DNA from 2 places in the Aeribacillus sp. FSL W8-0870 genome. Region 2 is predicted to be linked to the other one. Evidence: a T-box and tRNA genes for the amino acid it is inferred to sense, from the RefSeq annotation. Region 2 holds a T-box; the other holds one or more tRNA genes.
The links. The T-box of region 2 lies ahead of ileS (isoleucine--tRNA ligase). A T-box ahead of a tRNA ligase gene usually reads a tRNA of that ligase, here a tRNA-Ile.
Positions count from the first base shown of each region.

Region 1: it has a tRNA-Ile gene. The T-box ahead of ileS (isoleucine--tRNA ligase) is inferred to sense a tRNA for this amino acid. The anticodon was not compared.

Region 1 is NZ_CP150165.1:2,792,489-2,803,829, reverse strand. It holds gene NSU02_RS13635 (DUF1189 domain-containing protein) at 1-775, opposite strand, end outside; gene NSU02_RS13630 (Na/Pi cotransporter family protein) at 1,138-2,769, shown strand; gene NSU02_RS13625 (DUF456 domain-containing protein) at 2,826-3,308, shown strand; tRNA gene NSU02_RS13620 (tRNA-Ile) at 3,365-3,438, shown strand; gene sodA (superoxide dismutase SodA) at 3,577-4,185, shown strand; gene NSU02_RS13610 (MFS transporter) at 4,590-5,870, shown strand; gene NSU02_RS13605 (PstS family phosphate ABC transporter substrate-binding protein) at 6,032-7,018, shown strand; gene pstC (phosphate ABC transporter permease subunit PstC) at 7,092-8,033, shown strand; gene pstA (phosphate ABC transporter permease PstA) at 8,035-8,913, shown strand; gene pstB (phosphate ABC transporter ATP-binding protein PstB) at 8,980-9,789, shown strand; gene phoU (phosphate signaling complex protein PhoU) at 9,831-10,484, shown strand; gene NSU02_RS13580 (endolytic transglycosylase MltG) at 11,029-11,341, opposite strand, start outside.
Region 2 is NZ_CP150165.1:2,500,348-2,511,688, forward strand. It holds gene ileS (isoleucine--tRNA ligase) at 1-2,710, opposite strand, end outside; T-box leader at 2,763-2,987, opposite strand; gene NSU02_RS12075 (DivIVA domain-containing protein) at 3,039-3,548, opposite strand; gene NSU02_RS12080 (RNA-binding protein) at 3,644-4,420, opposite strand; gene NSU02_RS12085 (YggT family protein) at 4,499-4,762, opposite strand; gene NSU02_RS12090 (cell division protein SepF) at 4,772-5,233, opposite strand; gene NSU02_RS12095 (YggS family pyridoxal phosphate-dependent enzyme) at 5,256-5,927, opposite strand; gene pgeF (peptidoglycan editing factor PgeF) at 5,931-6,758, opposite strand; gene NSU02_RS12105 (YlmC/YmxH family sporulation protein) at 6,841-7,092, opposite strand; gene sigG (RNA polymerase sporulation sigma factor SigG) at 7,188-7,964, opposite strand; gene sigE (RNA polymerase sporulation sigma factor SigE) at 8,096-8,815, opposite strand; gene spoIIGA (sigma-E processing peptidase SpoIIGA) at 8,867-9,793, opposite strand; gene ftsZ (cell division protein FtsZ) at 10,515-11,341, opposite strand, start outside.

The DNA of each region.
Region 1 (11,341 bases), 290 kb from region 2:
CTTTTATTGGTTGTTTCGGGCTCGGGATTTCTTTTAATACAAGATATAAAACAGTTATATGTACAAACCAGTTTATATAAAGAGCAAAGGATATATCGATGAGAAAAAAGTTCATAATGGCAAAAAACACGGTTGCAAGCGTGACGCTGTAGGCTGAAATAGTCCAAAGCTGTTTAAAATTTAATCTTTTTCCCATCCTCTTTTTAAACAACAGCCCGACAATAGCTAAAAACGTAATTTCCACAAATTTAGAAGTGGCTGACATCGCAAATAGTGTGACAGATATCACGGGAATGATAATCGGAGCAACTTCAGACAGCTGTTTGATGGCAGCTGTCAAATCCTCTTTTGTTATCTCTGTTTCCTGAAAAAAGTTATACTCGAGCTGCTGCATTGTGCCATTGGAAACGAAAACAAATTCATTCGATAAGATGCCGATGACGTTTTCCTGCCATTTCAAGTCATCCCTTGTGAAAGTTCCTTTTGGGTCAAAAATAATTGTATATTGATCATGCTTTGCTTTCACAACCGCATTTTCCTCGGATTTTAAAGTTCCGTTATGAATGGTGAATTCAGGGATTTTTTCATTTATCGTTTGGTCAAGCCCGTTTATAGCATTTACAATAGCTAAGTTTAAATATATGCAATTGGGCAGGGCGGCAAGAAAGGCCAATAAAAATCCATAAAGAATGGGTTTGCCGATTTTTTGAAATCTAGTAAGAGCGATTGTTTTTGGAGAGTATATGCTTTTAAAAAGGAGGACAAATAAATTCATTGATCGAAACACTTCCTTTTATAACATTTCTATTTGATTGTACCAATGAAACAAAAATAATGAAAATAAGTTATATAGGCGATTCGGCAATAAGAATAACAATTGTGAACAAAATGTAAAATTTTTTTGTTAAATTTAAAATATAAAAGTAACATGTGTGGGAGGGACATGTTAAAAATTAATTTTATTTGCGGGGCATATCGGTTTCGTCCATTATTATAGACAGAAGCTGCAGGAGCCTGCACCGATTGCAAAATAAAAAAATTGGATTTGAAGGAATTTGGTAATGGGAAATGTAAACGTTTCTTTTTCAAAAATGATTTAACCGTTAATATATTTGGAAAAATAAGGAGGTGAAACGAGTGGATGTAGATGTTCAAAAAATATTATTTGAATTTCTTGGCGGGATTGGAATTTTTTTATTTGCGATTAAAAGTATGGGAGAAGGTATGCAAAAATTCTCCGGAGATAAATTACGAGATATTTTGGATAAGTTTACGACAAACCCTATTATGGGTATTTTTGCTGGGATGTTTGTGACAATGTTAATTCAATCAAGCAGCGGTACAACTGTTTTAACGGTTGGTCTCGTTTCTGCCGGCTTCATGAGCTTAAAGCAAGCAATAGGCGTGATCATGGGAGCAAATATCGGAACGACTGTTACGGCATTTATTATCGGATTCGATATCGAAGCTTATGCCTTGCCAATTTTATTTATAGGTTCTGTTCTTTTATTTTTTTCTAAAAACAAAAAAATAAACAGCATCGGGCAGGTGATCTTTGGATTTGGCGCTTTGTTTTTTGGGCTTGAATTGATGGGAGACGGCATGAAGCCGTTAAGATCATTAGAAATTTTTCATGACTTGACTGTCAGCATAAGTGCAAATCCGCTGCTTGGCGTTGTAATTGGAACCGTTTTTACAATCATCGTTCAAAGTTCAAGTGCGACGATTGGGATTTTGCAAATGATGTTTTCACAAGGGTTAATTGATCTCAACGCTGCGCTGCCTTTATTATTCGGTGATAATATCGGAACAACCATCACAGCAGTTTTGGCATCAATTGGAGCATCGATTGCTGCCAAACGGGCTGCTTTGACGCATGTAATGTTTAATTTAATCGGAACGGCAATTTTTCTAATTATTTTACCAATTTTCAAATATTTTATCGAATCATTGCAAGCCCATTTGTATTTAAATCCTGAAATGACCATTGCCTTTGCTCATGGAATATTTAATGTTGTCAATACGATCGTTCAAGCGCCGTTCATCGGTGCACTTGCACTGCTTGTCACAAAAGTTATACCTGGTGAAGATTTAGCGATAGAGTATAAAGCGAAGCATTTGGATCCAATTTTTATTGAACAGTCACCAACCATTGCTTTAGGGCAAGCGAAGGAAGAAGTGCTTCGGATGGGTCAATATGCATCATTAGGGCTAGAGGAAACGAGACAATTTTTGATGACAAATCAGCAGAAGCACGCACAAATGGCGATGCAGCTTGAAGAGGCGATCAATAATTTAGATAGGAAAATAACAGATTATCTCGTATTGATTTCTGGAAAAGATATGTCGCAAAATGATTCACGCCGACATTCCATTTTAATGGATACTGTTCGAGATATTGAACGAATCGGCGACCATTTTGAAAATATAGTGGAGCTTATTGATTATAAAAATAATAATAAAGTCACCATTACTGAGCAGGCATTGGAAGATTTATTGGAAATGTTTGAAATTACCTTGCAAAATGTGAAGGATGCGATCGACGCTTTAGATGATAACGATGTTGTATTAGCAAAAAAAGTATTGAAATCTGAAGAAAAAATCGATAGAATGGAACGCACTTTACGCAAAAAACATATTATCCGCATTAATGAAGGGATTTGTACCGGACAAGGCGGAATAGTATATGTAGATATTATCAGCAACTTAGAACGAATTGGCGACCACTCGGTGAATATTGCGGAAGCTGTTTTAGGATACCGTCAATAATCGTTTCAAGTGGATTAAATTGTTCATTGATTTCTAATTTATAGGAGGATAAGCAAATGGATGTAATCATTTGGATTTTGATCATTGCTCTTTTTATCTTATCTTTTGTCGGGCTGCTTTTCCCCATTTTACCGTCAGCGTTATTGATTGTAGCAGCCTTTTTTATCTATGGGATTTGTTTTAGCTTCAGCCAGTTAACCATTTCATTTTGGGTTGTTGAAAGTATGTTCATCATTCTTTTATTCCTATCGGATTATTTGGCAAATATGGTAGGAGTTAAACGGTTTGGTGGAAGTAAAGCAGCCGGCTGGGGAAGTACGATTGGTTTAATTGCCGGGCCATTTATCATCCCGTTTGTTGGCATTATTTTAGGACCTTTTTTAGGGGCTGTTGCGGCAGAGCTTCTCGTACACCGCAAAACATTTAGCGAGGCTGTAAAGGTTGGAGTCGGTTCTTTATTGGGGTTGTTGGCGAGCACAGTAGCAAAAGGGCTGATTCAGCTGTTGATGATCATTCATTTTCTTTATACAATATTCTAAATTAGCCATTGACTTCAACAGCTATTTAGTGATAATTTACTTATGTGTTTGAAAAAGGACCCTTAGCTCAGCTGGTTAGAGCAGACGGCTCATAACCGTCCGGTCGCAGGTTCGAATCCTGCAGGGTCCATAAAATTAGTCGAATAATGTAACCGCTTTTTTAATTGCACATTAATTGCATCATTTTAATAAGTTTGGTAATCTGAATATGAAAGCTTCAAGGCAGAAAGCATTTAGTACATATTAATCATTAAGGAGGAGATTCATTATGGCTTATGAATTACCTAAATTGCCATACGACTATGATGCATTGGAACCTCATATTGACAAAGAAACAATGACGATTCACCACACAAAACATCATAACACATATGTGACGAACTTGAACGCTGCTTTGGAAGGTCAAACTGAACTTTTATCTAAAAGTGTAGAAGACTTAATCTCTAATTTAGACGCTGTTCCTGAATCTGTTCGTACAGCTGTTCGAAATAATGGTGGAGGACATGCAAATCACAGCTTGTTCTGGACCATCCTCTCACCGAATGGAGGCGGCGAGCCAACTGGAGAATTAGCAGAAGCAATTAACAAAAAATTTGGAAGTTTTGAAGCTTTTAAAGAAGAATTTGCTAAAGCTGCTGCTGGTCGTTTTGGCTCCGGCTGGGCATGGTTGGTTGTAAACAACGGCGAGCTTGAAATTACAAGCACTCCAAACCAAGACAATCCTCTTATGGAAGGGAAAACTCCAATTTTAGGTCTTGATGTTTGGGAGCATGCTTATTACTTAAAATACCAAAACCGTCGTCCTGAATATATTGCAGCGTTTTGGAATGTTGTGAATTGGGATGAAGTGGCAAAACGCTACAGCGCTGCAAAATAAACTGTTACAAGAGGCTGAGATATTCGAATCTCAGCCTTTTTTTATTTGTCGCGCCCAGCTAAGCTGTTATCTGCTAGTTGGTGCAAGTCCAACTCGAGTAAATGCCAGGACGCTCGGTAGCTGACAGGCAACTGGTGGAGAAACTAGACCTTGAAATCAACACAGAAAAATCCAAACTGGTCAGCCTATGGGACGACACAAACGGATTTGACTTTCTGGACAGCCCCTTGAAATCAGTTTTCTACTCTACTATTTTTTGGAAATGACTGGCATAATTCGCGTTTCAGCGGTTTCTGTGCATTTTTTTGAGGTTGATCACTGAAAGGTAACGAAAACACCTTTCTTTATACATAACTCCCCTTTAGCTAGGAAAAATAGTAGTAGCAAGTAAAGGGGAGTTTTATATGATAAACGTCAAAAAATGGATTGGATCAAGAAAAACAGACCATGATTTCATGCTGCTGTTGATGATCGGCGGTTTTTATTCATTAAGCATTGCACTTTCGAATACGTTCGTAAATGTTTATTTATGGAAACAGTCAGGGGAATTGATTGATTTAGGATTATACAATTTATTTATTGTCATTTTTCAGCCGCTTGCTTTCATTATTGCTGGGAAAGTATCCAAAAAAATTGATCGAGTCGTTGTACTTCGCCTAGGAGTGTCCTTTTTAGCCGCATTTTTTCTAACCGTTTTAGTTTTAAAAGATCAAGCTGTCAACTACATGTATTTGTTAGGTGCAATCATTGGCATCGGCTACGGTTTTTATTGGCTGGCCTTTAATGTGTTGACATTTGAAATTACTGAACCGGAAACACGGGACTTTTTTAATGGCTTTCTTGGGATATTAACTTCCCTTTCAGGGATGGTTGGACCGATGTTAGCCGGTCTGATTATTTCAAGACTTACAAATACTATTGGGTATAAAGTGATTTTTGCAGTTTCGTTAATGTTATTTACTGTTGCTGTCATGTTGAGCTTCTTTTTTACGTCTAGAAAAGCTCACGGAGATTACATTTTATTGAAAATCATTCAAGAAAGAAAAAGAAACAAAAATTGGAGATTAATTACAAACGCTCATGTGTTTCAAGGATTGCGTGAAGGAACATTTACATTTTTCATTAATGTGTTTGTATACATCGTGACCAAAAGTGAGATGGCTTTAGGTACATTTAGTTTTCTAAATTCTTTCGTAGCCTTTTTCACTTATATTGTGGCTTCTCGGTGGATCACGAAAAAAATGAGGAAAAAAGCTATTCTAGCCGGCGGGCTTATGCTATACTTTTCCTTGTTTCTCATTTTATTTCAAATTTCCTATGAAAGATTGTTAATATATGCTATTGCAATCGGAATTGCCTATCCAATTTTGCTTGTTCCGTACTCTTCGATCACGTATGATGTGATTGGAAAAGGGTGGAATATTGCGCAAGCAAGGATCGAATATATTGTTGTTCGAGAAATTTTTTTAAATGCAGGAAGAATCCTATCGATCCTCTTTTTTATTTTTACAGTTGCTTTGACAAATGAAACAAAAACCATTCCTTTTTTATTGCTCTTAATAGGTTCAGGCCATGCGTTCATATATCTGTTTGTTAAACAAATTAGGCTGAAAGAAAGCAACCGCCCGTTAAAACAAGAAAAGCGCATACACAGGCCAAATCTAGCGGATGGAGAGAAGGGATAAAATAAATGCGGAATGCCGTTTACGCAGCATCAGCTGTTCTTTATACACACAAAAAACAAGCTTTACAAAAGCTTTACATTCTATTAAAACTTGTTTAATACTTGAAAGTTAATCTTATATACGTAAGATGAGATCACGAAATAATAGGGGGAAGTAACCGAATGAAAAATTTTAAATTTTTGGCGTCATCCATTATGATCAGTTCTGTATTAGCTTTTACAGCAGCCTGCGGTAATTCGGATGATGCAAACACAAATGGTTCAAACTCCGGACAGCAATCATCTTCAGAAAGCGGATCAAGCGAGCAAAAATTAGAAGGTGAAATCGCTATTGATGGATCATCAACTGTTGGTCCGATAATGGAAGCTGTTTCTGAAGAATTTGCTGCAGAACATCCTGATGTAAAAGCTCCAATTGGAATTTCAGGAACAGGCGGAGGCTTTGAAAAATTTACAGCTGGTGAAACTGATATTTCTAACGCATCTCGCCCAATTAAAGACGAAGAGAAAAAAGTTGCTGAAGAAAATGGTATTGAATATACAGAATTCAAAATTGCTTTTGACGGTTTATCCGTTGTTGTAAACAAAGAAAATGACTGGGTCGATAAACTTACGATCGAAGATTTAGCAAAAATTTGGAAAGGCGAGCCGAAAAAATGGTCTGACATCAACCCTGAGTGGCCGGATGAAAAAATTAAATACTTCTCGCCTGGTACAGATTCCGGTACGTATGATTATTTTGATGAAGTTGTTTTAGGCGGTGAGCCGATTGTAAAAGATGCGACATTGTCCGAAGACGATAACGTACTTGTAAAAGGAGTCGCTAACGATAAAAATGCAATAGGTTATTTCGGCTATGCATACTATTTAGAAAATAAAGACCAGTTGAAAGTTGTACCGATTGTAAACTCTAAAGGGGAAGCAGTCGAGCCGACAAATGAAACGATTGAAAAAGGAACTTATGAACCGCTTTCCCGTCCGCTATTCTTTTATGTGAACAACAAATCATTAAAAGAAAAGCCGCAAGTGTATGAATACGTGAAGTTTGCCTTGGAAAACGCTGGGCAATTGGCAGAGGAAGTTGGCTATGTAAAACTTCCGCAAGAGCAATATGATGAACAGTTAAAAACGCTTGAAGGTTTAAAATAAAAATAAATAGACTGGTTGGATGAGAAGCATCCTTGCTTCTCATCTTCCTATGGGCATGAAAGGGGTTTTCATGATGGCTTTATCTGCAGGAAAATCGGTTCGGGAAATGATCAAAGAGAAAAAAACAAAAAAATCCACGCGCGATTTTATGGAAAAAATGGTCCCAGCCGTTTTATTTGTTGCAGCAGCTATTTCCATCTTAACAACTATCGGAATCATTGCTACTCTTGCTACAGAAACAATCATGTTTTTTTCACGAGTTTCTTTTTTTGAATTTATCACTGAAAAAGAATGGTATCCGTTTTTAAAAGATGATGCCTCATATGGAATCATGGCTCTTGTTTCTGGCACGCTTTTAGTAACGGTTATTGCCATGATTGTTGCGCTTCCAGTCGGTCTTGCATCTGCTATTTTTTTGAGTGAGTATGCGTCAGATCGGACAAGAAGGATTATCAAACCGATTTTAGAGGTTTTGGCAGGAATTCCAACTATTGTATATGGTTTTTTTGCTCTGACGTTTGTTACTCCTCTCTTGCAAAAATTGATCCCTGATATTGGCTTTTTCAATGCATTAAGCCCGGGCATTGTTGTTGGAATTATGATTATTCCGATGATTGCTTCCCTTTCAGAAGATGCGATGAGCTCTGTTCCGAATTCCATTCGAGAAGGCGCACTTGCTTTAGGTGCGACAAAATTTGAGGTGGCTTTAAAAGTAGTACTTCCTGCTGCCACATCGGGAGTCGTTGCCTCGTTCGTACTAGGAATTTCCCGTGCGATTGGCGAAACAATGATTGTCACATTGGCTGGAGGAGCCACTCCAAAATTAACGTTTGATCCAACTGAATCTATTCAAACGATGACGGCTTATATCGTTCAAGTCAGCACGGGCGATGCGGGATACGGAACAACAATCTATTACAGCATTTATGCTGTCGGGGCCACGCTTTTTGTCTTTACAATGCTGATGAATTTATTAGCTCAATTTATCTCGCGCCGATTCAGGGAGGAATATTAACATGAAGTACATTGATCAAACGGTTGTTCGAAAAATGATGGGCAAAAGGGCCATGAAAAATCGTTTTTTTCAAACACTGTTTTTTGTATCTACCATCTTCGCTTTAGTAGTCCTTGCTATTCTGTTATACCGAATATTCACTCAAGGAATTAGTTATGTAACACCGGAGTTTTTCCAAAATTTTGCCTCTAGAAGAGCTTCTGCATCAGGAATAAAAGCAGCCCTGGTCGGCTCAATTTGGGTTATGGGAGTGGTCATTCCAATTTCCCTCCTGCTTGGTGTAGGAACAGCTATCTATTTAGAGGAATATGCGAAAAAAAATAAACTTACAAATTTTATTCAGGCGAATATTTCGAATTTGGCGGGTGTCCCATCTATTGTTTTTGGTTTGTTGGGGCTTACAGTATTTGTTCGGGGAATGGATTTAGGCAGAAGCATTTTGGCAGGCGGTTTAACGATGAGTTTATTAATATTGCCAGTTATTGTCGTGGCGGCACAAGAAGCGATCCGTTCGGTTCCGAAAGAGTTACGTGAAGCTTCTTATGGAATGGGAGCAACAAAATGGCAAACAATTTATCGAATTGTTCTTCCAGCTGCAATTCCTGGAATTCTTACCGGAAGCATTTTAGCTTTTTCACGAGCTATTGGAGAAACAGCCCCTCTTCTTGTGGCGGGTGCATTTGTATTTGTTAACTATTTACCAGAGAATTTATTAAGCTCCTATACGGTTATGCCGATTCAAATTTACAATTGGGCGTCGCGACCTCAAGCAGAATTTCAAAATGTAGCAGCTGCCGGAATCATTGTGTTGTTTATTTTCTTAATAGTAATGAATTCGGTTGCGGTGTTGATTCGAAACAAATTTCAAAAGCGTTATTAAATGGGTTTTCCTAAAAGGATGAAGGAGGTTTTTATTTTGGCAATTACTGAATTGAAAAAAACTGAACTGAAAAAAGAACAAGAAATTGTTTATGAACAAAATAGCGAAGACAAGAATGAAAAGAAAATTGTCTATAAAACGAACGGCTTAAATTTATGGTACGGTGATGATCAAGCTCTAAAAAACATTGATTTAGACATTTATGAAAATGAAGTAACTGCAATCATCGGTCCTTCTGGGTGCGGAAAGTCGACTTATATCAAAACATTGAATCGAATGGTCGAGCTGATTCCATCCGTTCGAATCAACGGTGAAATATTATATCGCGGAAAAAATATATTTGATAAATCTTATCGTGTTGAAGAACTGCGCACTCAAGTCGGCATGGTTTTCCAAAAGCCGAACCCGTTTCCGAAATCTATTTATGACAATATTGCGTATGGACCGAGAATACACGGCATCCGTGATAAAAAAATATTGGATGAAATCGTCGAAAAAAGTTTAAGAGGCGCGGCTATATGGGATGAAGTAAAAGATCGGTTGAAGGAAAACGCGTATGGCCTGTCAGGAGGACAACAGCAGCGTTTATGTATTGCGCGTTGTTTAGCAATTGAACCTGATGTGATTTTGATGGACGAACCAACGTCAGCGCTTGATCCGATTTCTACGTTGAAAATTGAGGAATTGGTTCAAGAATTAAAGAAAGATTACAGCATTATTATTGTAACGCATAACATGCAGCAAGCTGCACGTATATCTGATAAAACTGCCTTTTTCTTAAACGGAGAAGTTATCGAATTTGGCGAAACCGACCAAATCTTTTCTAATCCGTCAGATAAGCGGACGGAAGATTATATTACAGGACGCTTCGGATAATAATTGTTTTGAATAACACGGTTCATGTTGGAGGAAAAAAAATGAGAGAAAAATTCGAACTTGACTTGAACACGTTACACACCAAGTTAATTGAAATCGGCAGTTTGACGGAAGTTGCATTAGGCAAATCAATCCGCGCATTAGAAAAGCAGGATATCGATTTGGCTATTGAAGTATTAGAGCAAGATGTGAATGTCGATCAGCTCGAAGAGGAAATTAATGACTTTGCAATTCTTTTAATTGCAAAGCAGCAGCCCGTTGCGATTGATCTAAGAAGAATCATTGTTTCCATTAAAATAGCTGCTGATATCGAACGAATGGCAGATAACGCAGTCAACATCGCAAAATCAGCAATTCGAATTGGAAATGAACCGCTTATAAAACCGCTTGAACAAATCACAAAAATGCACAAGCTGGCATCAGAAATGCTGTCTTTATCGCTGAAAGCTTACCATGAGGAAGATGTTGCATTAGCAAGAAAAATAGCCGAAATAGACGATGAAGTAGATGATTTATATGGTGAAGCAATTAAGGAGCTTTTGCAAATTATTCCTGAGAACTTAGAGTATATGAATCAAATTACCCAGCTCTCTCTTGTAGCAAGATTTATTGAACGTACTGCTGACCATGCAACGAATATCGCGGAAAATGTTTTATATTTAGTTAAAGGCCGCCATTATGCTTTAAATGATTAAAGGTTTGCCGTTTTCAGGCAAACCTTTTTTATATAAATAAAATCGCTATGTTATTCGTAAATGGTTCCGCGATACTAAAAAGCCCCTCCTAGTGCTAAAATAAATTTTGGTTCGCCGCCCAAATTTATCTAGATAGGAAGGGAACTTTTTATGTCTTTCGATTTAAATAGTTTATCGAATATAAAATGGAATTGTAAGTATTATATCGTGTCTATGTCTGAAATATAAGAGACAAGTGTTATGGAAAAATTTCGGGCAGAGCATAGGGCAATTTTGTGAAAGAAAAGGCATGGAATTTTGGTGGGCTTTTATAAGTACTATTGATTGAAAAAAGACAATTTAAAAGCCGAGAAAAGCACAAAATTGAGGCTGGGACAATGATCTTGGAATGACAATAATCAACACGGTCGGGAATGGGAGAAAAATGATAAGGGCAATTTTTTTGTGGTTCTGAACTTCACCATTTTGAGTTTTGAAAAACTTCCTTTTTTTACAAACGGCTGGTTTCAAACCTTATTTATAAAAAAACGGATCGCAGCCCCTTTTATCTTGTAAGGGCTTCTGCGATCTCGTAGTAGCTCATCCCTTTTTTTACTTCAAAAGTTCCAATTTGTACACGCTTATGATAATCGTGTTTAATTAAGTATTGATTAAATTTGGAGGCGGAATCAATAATGCCCGATTGTTCAAGTATTTTTGATACGTCGCTTGTCGTCATGCCTTCTTTAATATTTACTTTTACAGGTTTTACCTCAGTTTGTTGGTTATTGTTCTTTTGTTCTTGGTTTTGATTTTGTGCATTTTGGTTTTGTGCATTTTGGTTTTGTGCATTTTGATTTTGCTGCTTCTGCTGCTGT
Region 2 (11,341 bases):
CTTGATCAGTGCCTATATCTGTTGAAACAACCCAACATCTTTCACAAGTCTCACCATCCGCTTGCTTCACAATTATTTTGATGCTATCAAATGTTTGCGCTTCTTCTGGAGCATCTTTGTAATCACCGGCAATTTCTAACTGGGAAACAATAAACAGCTGTTTTAAGTCCTCTTGTATTGAATTGAACAATTCTTTTATTTCTTCGTTCGGATAAAGGATGAGAGCAGCATTTAACGATTTGCCGATCACTTTTTCATTTCGGGCAATTTCCAGGGCCTTTAATACATCATCGCGAACTGACATAAACTGATCCCATTTCGCTTCAATCTCTTTGCTGCCTTCAATCTCTACAGCTTCCGGCATATCGACAAGCTGTACGCTCTTTTCTTCGACTGATTCAATATGTCCCCATACTTCTTCTGTTGTATGCGGCAAAATCGGTGTCATCAGCTTTACAAGAGCAAGAAGCGCTTCATATAAAACCGTTTGGATAGAACGTCGATTATGGCTGTCAGCAGCCTCAATATACAGAATGTCTTTTGCAAAATCAAGATAAAATGAGCTTAGCTCAATCGTACAGAAATTGTGAACGTCATGATAGATGGATGCAAAATCATATTCTTCATATGCTTTTCGCACTTTGGCAATTAGTTTATTCAGTTTAATGAGAATATAGCGATCCACTTCTCTTAATTTTTCTACAGAAACACGATGCTGATTTGGATCAAAATCAAACAAATTTCCTAACAAGAAACGGTACGTGTTGCGAATTTTCCGATATACTTCAGATACTTGTTTTAAGATTGCATCAGAGACGCGAACGTCCGATTGATAATCAACTGATGCTACCCATAGACGAAGAATATCTGCTCCAAACTGTTCCGTCACTTTGGCAGGAACAACAACATTTCCTAACGATTTGCTCATTTTCCGTCCTTCGCCGTCCAGCGCAAATCCATGGCTTAAAACGCCTTTATATGGAGCTTTTCCGGTGACAGCAACTGCTGTAGACAGCGATGAATTAAACCAGCCGCGATATTGGTCAGAGCCTTCTAAATAAAGATCAGCAGGACGCTGCAAATCTTCCCGTTCAACTAAAACTGCTTGATGAGAAGAGCCTGAATCGAACCAAACGTCCATAATGTCTGTTTCTTTTGTAAAAATGCCGTTCGGGCTTGAAGGGTGTGTAAATCCTTCTGGAAGCAGGTCTTTTGCTTCGCGTTCAAACCAAACGTTCGAGCCGTGCTCGCGGAACAGTTTTGCCACATGTTCAATCGTTTCATCTGTTATGATCGGCTCCCCATTTTCACCATAAAACACTGGAATTGGCACGCCCCATGCCCGCTGACGGGAAATACACCAATCGCTTCGATCGCGGATCATGTTATGAATGCGAATTTCTCCCCAATTAGGGATCCATTTCGTTTCTTTAATTGCTTGCAGCAATTCATCTCGAAAATCTTTAATGGACGCAAACCATTGCGCTGTTGCTCTGAAAATCGTTGGTTTCTTTGTCCGCCAGTCATGTGGATAGGAGTGCGTAATAAATGAAAGCTTTAGCAATGCCCCTACTTCTTCTAATTTTTCCGTTATTTTTTTATTTGCGTCATCATAAAACAATCCTTCGAACCCTGGAGCTTCTTCTGTCATGTACCCTCTTTCGTCGACAGGACATAATACGCCTAGGTTATATTTTTGTCCGACGACAAAATCGTCTTCCCCATGGCCTGGCGCTGTATGGACGCATCCTGTACCAGCGTCGGTCGTTACATGTTCGCCAAGGATCACTAATGAATCGCGGTCATAGAACGGGTGTTTCGCAACCACATATTCCAGCTCTTTGCCTTTAAACGATTTCACTACTTCATATTCTGTCCAGTCCAGCTCTTTTGCCACTTCTTCGAGCAGGGCAGATGCGATCACAAACTTGTCAGCTCCAACCTTCACTACAGAATATTCCAAATCAGGATGAACAGCAATTCCTAAGTTTGCAGGGATAGTCCACGGAGTAGTCGTCCAAATGACGATTTTTTCTCCATCTGTTAATACATTTTTTCCGTCCTTTATTTCAAATGCAACATAAATAGAAGGCGAGCGTTTGTCATAATATTCAATTTCCGCCTCTGCCAAGGCAGATTCGCTCGATGGAGACCAATAAACCGGCTTCAAGCCTTTATAAATATATCCCTTTTTCGCCATTTCTCCAAAGACGCGAATTTGCTGAGCTTCATATTCTGGTTTCAAGGTGACATATGGATTTTTCCAGTCGCCTCGAATTCCAAGGCGTTTAAATTGCACGCGCTGCCGCTCAATTTGCTCCCATGCATATTGCTCGCAATGTTTTCGAAACTGCGCGACATCCATCTCTTTTCGATTGATTTTTTGTTTCTTCAAAAGTGCTGTTTCAATTGGCAGACCGTGTGTATCCCATCCTGGAACATACGGTGCGCAATATCCGCTCATGGATTTATAACGGACAATAATGTCTTTTAAAATTTTGTTTAAGGCATGCCCCATATGAATATCCCCGTTTGCGAACGGCGGACCATCATGTAATATGAAAAGAGGCCGTCCTTTCGTGCGCTCCTGCACTTTTTCATAAATATCCATCTCTTCCCATTTTTTCTGGATCTCAGGTTCTTTTTTCGGAAGGTTTCCTCTCATTGGAAAGTCTGTTTTCGGCATTCGTAACGTCTCTTTATAATCCATTCCCATTCCTCCACATAATATTTGTTCACTAAAATAAAAAAACTCCTCATCCCTAAGGGACGAGGAGGAATCTCGCGGTACCACCCTTTTAGATGCGCACAAATCATGCACATCCACTCATAAACATAACGGACTTGGCCGCCACAGCCTACTAGCATGTTTCAGCTATGGACTCAAGGGTGATGTTCATCCTTTCGCCTTTACCCGGGCTTCCACCGTCCCCGGTTCGCTGTCATAAAGGGCTTGAAAGGACTACTGTCCCTCTCATTGTTTTGTCATATTCCGTTTTATTTTCGTATTATATGAAATCACGAACAAAAAAGTCAAGTTATACTTTCGGTTCTTCCGCTTCTTCTCCTAAGATTGGCTCGACATTGTATTCCATTAAGTGATCCCAATCATCATTTTTTAGCAGATCAAGCTGTGCTTCGATGAGCATTTGAAAACGGGTGCGGAATACTTTTGACTGCTTTTTCATCTCTTCGATTTCCATTGCAATTTTATGCGATTTAGCAAGTGCTTCATTGATGATTCTGTCAGCATTTTTTTCCGCTTCTTTAATGATCAGCTTCGCTTCCTTTTGAGCGTTTCTTTTCACATCTTCCGCAGCTTCCTGCGCAACTAAAATCGATTTATTTAACGTTTCTTCTATATTTGTAAAGTGATTCAGCTTCTCGGTTAATTCCTTCACCTTTAATTCCAATTCTTTCTTTTCGCGGATGACCATTTCATAATCTTTAATCACTTGATCTAAAAACTCATTTACTTCATCTTCATCATAGCCGCGAAAGCCTTTTGTAAATTCCTTGTTATGAATATCCAGCGGGGTTAAAGGCACAAATTCCACCTCCATATGTATGTTTTTCGCAAAACACTAATCCAATTATAAACGATTTTTCGACAGAATGGGCAAAAATCTTTCCATTTGTAATATTATTTTTGTATTCCGATCTTAATGCGCCACTTATCTTTTCTTGTTTTCCCTTCAATTGCCAAAACTTTGCTTCTTCCGAATCCTCGGACAGATAACACATCATCTTCCGCAATTTCAAAATGAGCATCCTCAACAATTTTCCAATTGACTTTGACAAGACTATTTTCAATAAGCGATTTTATTTTTTGCCGAGATTGGTGATAAACATTTGCTAGAACAGCATCGAGCCGAAGCGAAGAAACGGTGATCAAAGAAATATCCATTTCTTCTTCATGAGAAAACACATCTTCGAATGGAATCTGTTTCAAACGAACGGAAATCTTTCCAATTTTATTCCAGTTCAGCTGCAGAAAATTGGCAATTTCTTGCGCAACCATGACTTGCACCGTTTCATCATGAATGATAATGTCGCCGAACTTGCTCCGTTTTAAGCCGAGCGACATAAGCGATCCAAGCACTTCGCGATGTGATAATGTTACGAATTTTTTCGGGAACATGATTTCAAATGCGAACATTGAAAAATCATCTAATGTCGGTTGAATATAGTCAGGGTAAAAAAAAGCACGCTTTCTTTCAGCATTTTTATAGCCTCCGAAAAATTGCACGTGAACATCCGGATTTTCACCGATCAATGTCTTAATGATTTTCTGTTCCCGCGGATCTAAAAAATCGGTCAATTTTGGCCGATATTGCTCAGTCACAATTTGTTTCCATCCAAAGACTTTGTCAATGAACTCCCTTTCTTCTTTGCGAAAATGCTGATAAACACTCTCCATAAGAGACAACTCCAATTATGATATGAAAAGAGCCGATTGGCATACAAAACAATTCGAATGTCAATCGGCGAATGAATTTTATGAAATCATACTAAAAAGAGCATACAGCCCATAATCTGCAAAATGCAGGGCAATCAATGCAACAATAGGAGATACATCAATCATCCCTAATGGAGGAATGATTCTTCTAAACGGTTCTAAATAAGGCTCACATATAGCCGCTAAAAATTGTCCAATGGACGTTTCCCTTGCATTCGGAAACCAAGACATCAAAATATAAATGATAATCGCATAGGAATAAATATCGAGCAAAAAACTTAATATGTTATATATTGTCCCCATCAATCATTTCTACCACCTTTTATTTTCATCATCTGCCATGAAATCGGAAATGGAGCCGGCGACATCTACGTTATCTGGGGTACATAAAAATATGTTTGTTCCAACACGCTGGATGTCTCCGCCAATCGCATAAACAGTGCCGCTTAAAAAATCAACAATTCTTTTTGCCTGATCATGCCCGATCCGCTGCAAATTGACAATGCATGAACGGCGGTTTTTCAGATGATCAGCAATTTCTTGCGCCTCTGAATACGTTCTTGGCTCACATAATATTACTTTAGTGGATTTTTGGGCGCTTTGCAAACTTACAACATTTTGTTTTCCGAAAGCGGCATTTTTTTCAACGCTGCTGTTGTGATTGAACATAATCGGTTCATGTTGGTGTTTCTCTTCCGGAGCTTCCATATCTTCAATCTCATAATCTTCATCATCGAGAGCAAAAAAGCTTTTAAATTTATTCTTTAAGCTCATCTGATTTACCTCCAGTTTCGTTTTATGTACCTACTAGCGAGGAGCCGATGCGAAGATAAGTAGCCCCTTCTTCAACCGCGATTTTGTAGTCGTTGGACATCCCCATTGATAGCTCTGTACATGGTGCATTCGCTATATTTAGTGCTTTCACTTGTTCCTGCAGTTGCTTTAAACTTCGGAAGCATCTTCTGATTTCATCTTCATCTTCTGTAAATGGAGCCATTGTCATTAATCCGACAACTTCGATATGGCGATACTCCTTCAACTGTTGAATAAAATCAATGCATTGTTCAGGAGCCACGCCATGCTTTGACTGTTCGCCAGATGTATTTACTTGCACAAAGCATTTGATCGTTCGATCTGCTCTTTTTTCAATTTCGTTTGCTAGCGATATTCTATCCAACGAATGAATATAATCGACCTTGTCTATAATATTTTTCACTTTTCGAGTTTGAAGTGTGCCGATGAAATGCCAGACAGCTTTTGACCCAATGCTGTTATATTTCGATAAAAAACCGTCATCCCTGTTTTCGCCTAAGTGTAAAATGCCTGAATTTATCGCCTCTATAGCCCGTTCTACCGTTACATATTTCGTCACTGCAATAATTTGGATATCATCTATTTTTCGATTTGATTTTTTGCATGCTTGTTCGATTTCCTGTTGGATTCGTGCTAAATTTTCTTTCACTGACAAGGCTTAGTATCCCTCCTTCAAACCGATAAATCCCATCATTCGTCCTGTTTTCCCTTGATCTCTTCGATGGGAAAAAAACAAATCTTGATCGCAGCTTGTACAATATGAGGTCAATAGGATTTGATGTTCCGGCACTCCTTTTTTCATTAACAATCTTTTGTTGATTTCTGCAAGATGAATAGAATAAAGGCCGTTCTCAAGCTGTTTATAAAATGTCGTCTCATTGTCAAAAAGAGGTTTGATCGCATCGATCACATCGTCATTGACGACATAACAGCATTCGCCGATTGAAGGACCTATGGCTGCAAATATATTTTGAGCTTGCACACCTTCGTGCAAAACCCAACTGTCGATCATTTCACCTGCTATATTTTTCGCAGTCCCTCTCCAGCCCGCATGTGCGATGCCAATCAGTGAGTCTTTTGGAGAAAAAAAGAAAATCGGAACACAATCAGCAAAAAAAAGGGAAAGTAATATATTTTTTTCCGATGTGTATAGGCCGTCCGTTTGAGTGATGCATTGACGATATGTAAAAACCCCTGATCCTTTATGTTTATTTACTACCTTGACAATTTGTTTGTCATGGACTTGATCGGCACATACCCAGTTTGGTAGATCAAAACGAATTTTGTCCCCAATGATTTTTCGATTTTTGATCACCGTTTCCTTTTCATCATTCACATGAAGACCTAAATTTAATGAAGCAAAACCATTCTTGGAAAATCCTCCTTTTCTCGTCGTAAAACCTGCTGTAATCTGAGAATGAAGCTTCGCCCAAGCAGGTATGGAGAAAAAAGATTCATCTGTTAATTGAAACGGTTCATGTTTCATTGTACCATTCCTCTTCGACAATTCTCTTATTTTTATTTTAACATATCTTTAAGCCAACATTTAACCAAAATTCGTGCGATTCTTATTCTGTTTCAACATTTTTCGAAACTCTTACTAAAATAACATCTTTTCCGATTTTTACGATGTTCCTCCAAGGAATGACAATTTCTTCCCCTTTTCCAAAAAAACCTAAAACCTTCCCTTGACTAGTGATCATGATCGCTTGAATTTTACCAGTTTTTAAGTCGATGTCAACGTCTTCAATGCTTCCTAATTTTTTTCCGTCATGGACATTCACAACATCTTTTATTTGCAAATCGGAAATATGGATCATGCCGGCTTCTCCCCTCAAGTATTTTTACAATCAGTATATGAGTTTTTTTTTGAATGATGATAAAGGGCCACATTCAAAAGAATGTGGCCCAATGATTATTGAATATTTTTGGTCATTTGTTTAATGGCAGCTTTTTCAAGCCGAGAAACTTGAGCTTGGGAAATGCCGATTTCTTCTGCTACCTCCATTTGTGTTTTGCCTTGAAAAAACCTTTTTTTCAATATCAGCTTCTCCCGATCATTCAATCGTCTGATCCCCTCTTTTAGAACAATTTCTTCAATCCACTTGGAATCGCGGTTTCGCTCGTCGCTTAACTGATCCATGACAAAGATCGGATCACCGCCGTCGTTATAAATCGGTTCAAATAATGAAACTGGATCTTGAATGGCGTCTAAAGCAAAAACGATTTCTTCATGCGGCACATTCAGCTCTTTAGCAATTTCTTCTGCCTTCGGCTCACGTGACGTTTCGCTCATGAGTTTTTCACGCACCTGCAAAGCTTTATAGGCAATATCACGCAATGATCTTGAAACACGTATCGGATTGTTGTCTCGCAAATATCGACGAATTTCACCGATGATCATCGGTACAGCATAAGTAGAAAATTTTACGTTTTGGCTCAGATCAAAATTATCTATAGATTTCATCAACCCAATACATCCTACTTGAAAAAGATCATCGACAAACTCGCCTCTGTTATTAAATCTTTGGATGACGCTTAAAACGAGTCGCAAATTTCCGTTGACAAGCTTTTCTCTGGCTGATAAATCACCGCTTTGCATTTGTTTAAATAATTCTCGCATTTCTTCATTTTTTAAAACAGGAAGCTTCGAAGTATCAACACCGCAAATTTCAACTTTATTTCTTGTCATTTCGTTTCCCCCTTACAGGAGTTCTTGCTGTCTTAAGTTAAGTATCTCCCTGAAGGGGAAAAATATGCACAAGCTTTTCAGAGTGGACACGCTGTTGATTTTTCGCTATACATGCGACTAGCAAGCAAAAATTACACCATTTTATTAAATTCTTTTCGAAGACGCTTAAGAATTCTTTTTTCCAATCTTGATATGTAAGATTGAGAAATCCCGAGCATGTCAGCCACATCTTTTTGCGTTTTTTCTTCTCCGCCATGCAATCCAAACCTAAGCTCCATTATTTGTTTTTCTCGTTCATTTAATTGCTGCAGCGCCCGCATTAATAGCTTTCGATCAACATTAGCCTCCAAATCCTTTGTAATAATATCGTCTTCTGTTCCGAGAACATCCGAAAGAAGCAGTTCGTTTCCATCCCAATCAATGTTCAACGGTTCATCAAAAGAAACTTCAGATCTTGTTTTATTATTTCTGCGCAAATACATTAATATTTCATTTTCTATACATCTAGATGCATATGTCGCAAGCTTGATCTTTTTTTCGGGATTAAAGGTGTTGACTGCTTTAATTAGCCCGATCGTCCCAATGCTGATCAAATCTTCAATATTGATGCCGGTGTTTTCAAATTTTCGGGCAATATACACGACAAGGCGCAAATTTCGTTCAATCAAAATCGAACGGGCAGCCTTATCGCCGCTCGGAAGTTTTTTTAACAGTATTTCTTCCTCTTCCTTCGAAAGCGGAGGCGGCAGCGCTTCGCTTCCGCCGATATAATAAATTTCATCTGTTTTGATCCCTAATTTTGTTAAAAACTTGTACCATATATACGTGAGATAAAGCTTAATTTTTTTCATGTTGTTCCCCCTTCTAAACAAATTGGTTTATGAGTATGCTATGAATAAAGGCTAAGAAGCATCTTTTTGTTTACCCGTCTGGATCATTTTTGGATGAATAATGCATTGATAATCGTCTTCGCTTGAAAGCCGCGAATGATTTAGTCCAATAAGCGGGCGGGACAGCATTAATGATTCTTCTTTTGTATGAATCACCACTTCGTCTGCTATTACGGCTAATAACAACTGAAGATCCTGGCCAACTGAGCGGTACGGAATAATTTTCAGCCTGCCGATCCATTCTTTCTGTTCTATTGCTGTCACAGCCTCCATAGGATTTCGATTTGAAATGACTTGGTGCATACTTTCAGGAAACACGGTCATTAATTTTTCCGCTTCGGCAATCATGACTGGCTTCTTAGTGATGGGATCATACAATTGATTGCCGCTGTCAATCAATCCTTTTACTATTACTTTTTTCTCCATCATCGTGATCGAAACATCGACAATTTGATCATAGTGGATTTTTTTTGCTTCAACCTGTTCAAGCCGCAAGCGGGAAAAATACCAAATAATCGGAAAGCCGACCACGATAAATAACCAGCTGACAGGATTTCCGAAGCCATTTCCATTTGTTAAAATCATGTTATTTTGAAATGAAAAGCCTACTTGAAAAAAATAATAAGTGCCAAGCATACCTCCCCCAACTGCAAAAGTGACAAAATAGAAAGTCAATAAATTTTCTATAAAGTAGCGAAACTTCTTAAAGCCAAAAGCATAAAGAACCATCACACATGAGAGGATTAGTTTTGATTCCGGACGGCTCGCCAGCTGTGCGAAAGGCGAAAAAAGCAATATCACAATAGCGGAGCCGATGAGCGAAGCAATCATTATTTTTTTCCATACAATGTTTCTCTTTAAGATGATTGCTGTAAGAAAAAGGAGCATGATATCAAAGCAAAAATTCATCAGCCAAATAGCATCCAAATAAATGGTCAACCGCCTCTTCCTCTCCCACCATTCAATTTTCTAGGCTTCTGACTTGCTATTAATAGGTAGTATAAACGCTATTCATTCCAAATTGTGTCAAATAGTGGCGAGTACAGCATACAATTTTTGACGGATTCCTAATGTTTTCGTCGAATGGAAAAATGGTTAAAGAAAAAAAAAACGGTACAAGCCTTTTAGAGGAAGAAAGCTAAATTGCTGAAGTTGTAAACACTTTCGTTAAGCGACGATGGGGAAATTACAGGAGATCTTTTCTTAAAAAAGCTGTGTAAATGTTTATACTTTTTCAGAACGAGGAAAAAGCCTGGCTAAAAAGCCAGGTCCTTTCGCGTATATATCTGCAATTTATATTCCACAAAAAATATTAGAACTTACCATATACATGGCATTAAATTTTCAGCAAGGATCCGCATTTTTTTCAAAAGGCATGTCGTATTTTTTCATAAAGTTTTGATTCATTCGTTTTGCTATTTTCGGGAACGCGTTCAAATCTGTTTATCTATTTTTACATAATTTTTTGATTCTTTCCGCCGTAATGCGATTTTTGAACAAATCATGCCTAAAAGGAATCTCTGAATCCTGCAAATATTTATGTTCCAGTCCAATATTTAAACTGTTTTACGCATGCAAATATTAAAAACCTTCCATTTTGCCCGCTTGATGAGCTTTAAGAAAAAAGCATGGATGACGTCTATTGTCACCCATGCTTTTTTTAGCGGCGCTTTCTGTTTCTTAAAAATGTCGGGATGTCAAGCGTATCTTCTGCCTGCTGCAATGCACGGCTCGTAATGTCGTGAGTCGGCTCTTCCTTTTTCACTTCACGCTTAGTTGCAACATTTGGCTTCTTATTAGGAGCAAATGGTCTCGCTTCTTGCTTGCTAGGATTTATTTCAGTTTCTCTAAATCCAGTTGCAATCACTGTTACAACAATTTCATCCTTCAAATCTTCATTAATAACAGATCCAAAGATCATGTTGACATCTTGGTCCGAGGCTGATGCAACAATATCGGCTGCTTCTTGAACCTCATATAGGCTTAAATTTGTTCCGCCGGTAATGTTCATCAATACTCCTTGCGCCCCATCGATTGAAGTTTCAAGAAGCGGACTTGAGATTGCTTTTTTGGCAGCTTCAGCCGCTCTGTTCTCTCCCGTTGCTACTCCGATTCCCATCAATGCAGAACCTTTGTTCGACATAATCGTTTTCACGTCCGCAAAGTCTAGATTGATGAGTCCCGGCACAGCAATTAAATCAGAAATACCTTGCACTCCTTGACGAAGAACGTTATCCGCTTCACGGAAAGCTTCAAGCATCGGCGTATTTTTATCAACAATTTCAAGAAGTCTGTCATTCGGAATCACAATAAGAGTGTCAACGGCTTCTTTCATGGCTGCAATTCCACCAGCCGCCTGCATAGCGCGTTTTCTTCCTTCAAACGTGAACGGCCTTGTGACAACGCCGACCGTCAGTGCTCCTAAATCTTTGGCAATTTGCGCAATGACAGGTGCTGCACCAGTTCCGGTGCCTCCTCCCATTCCAG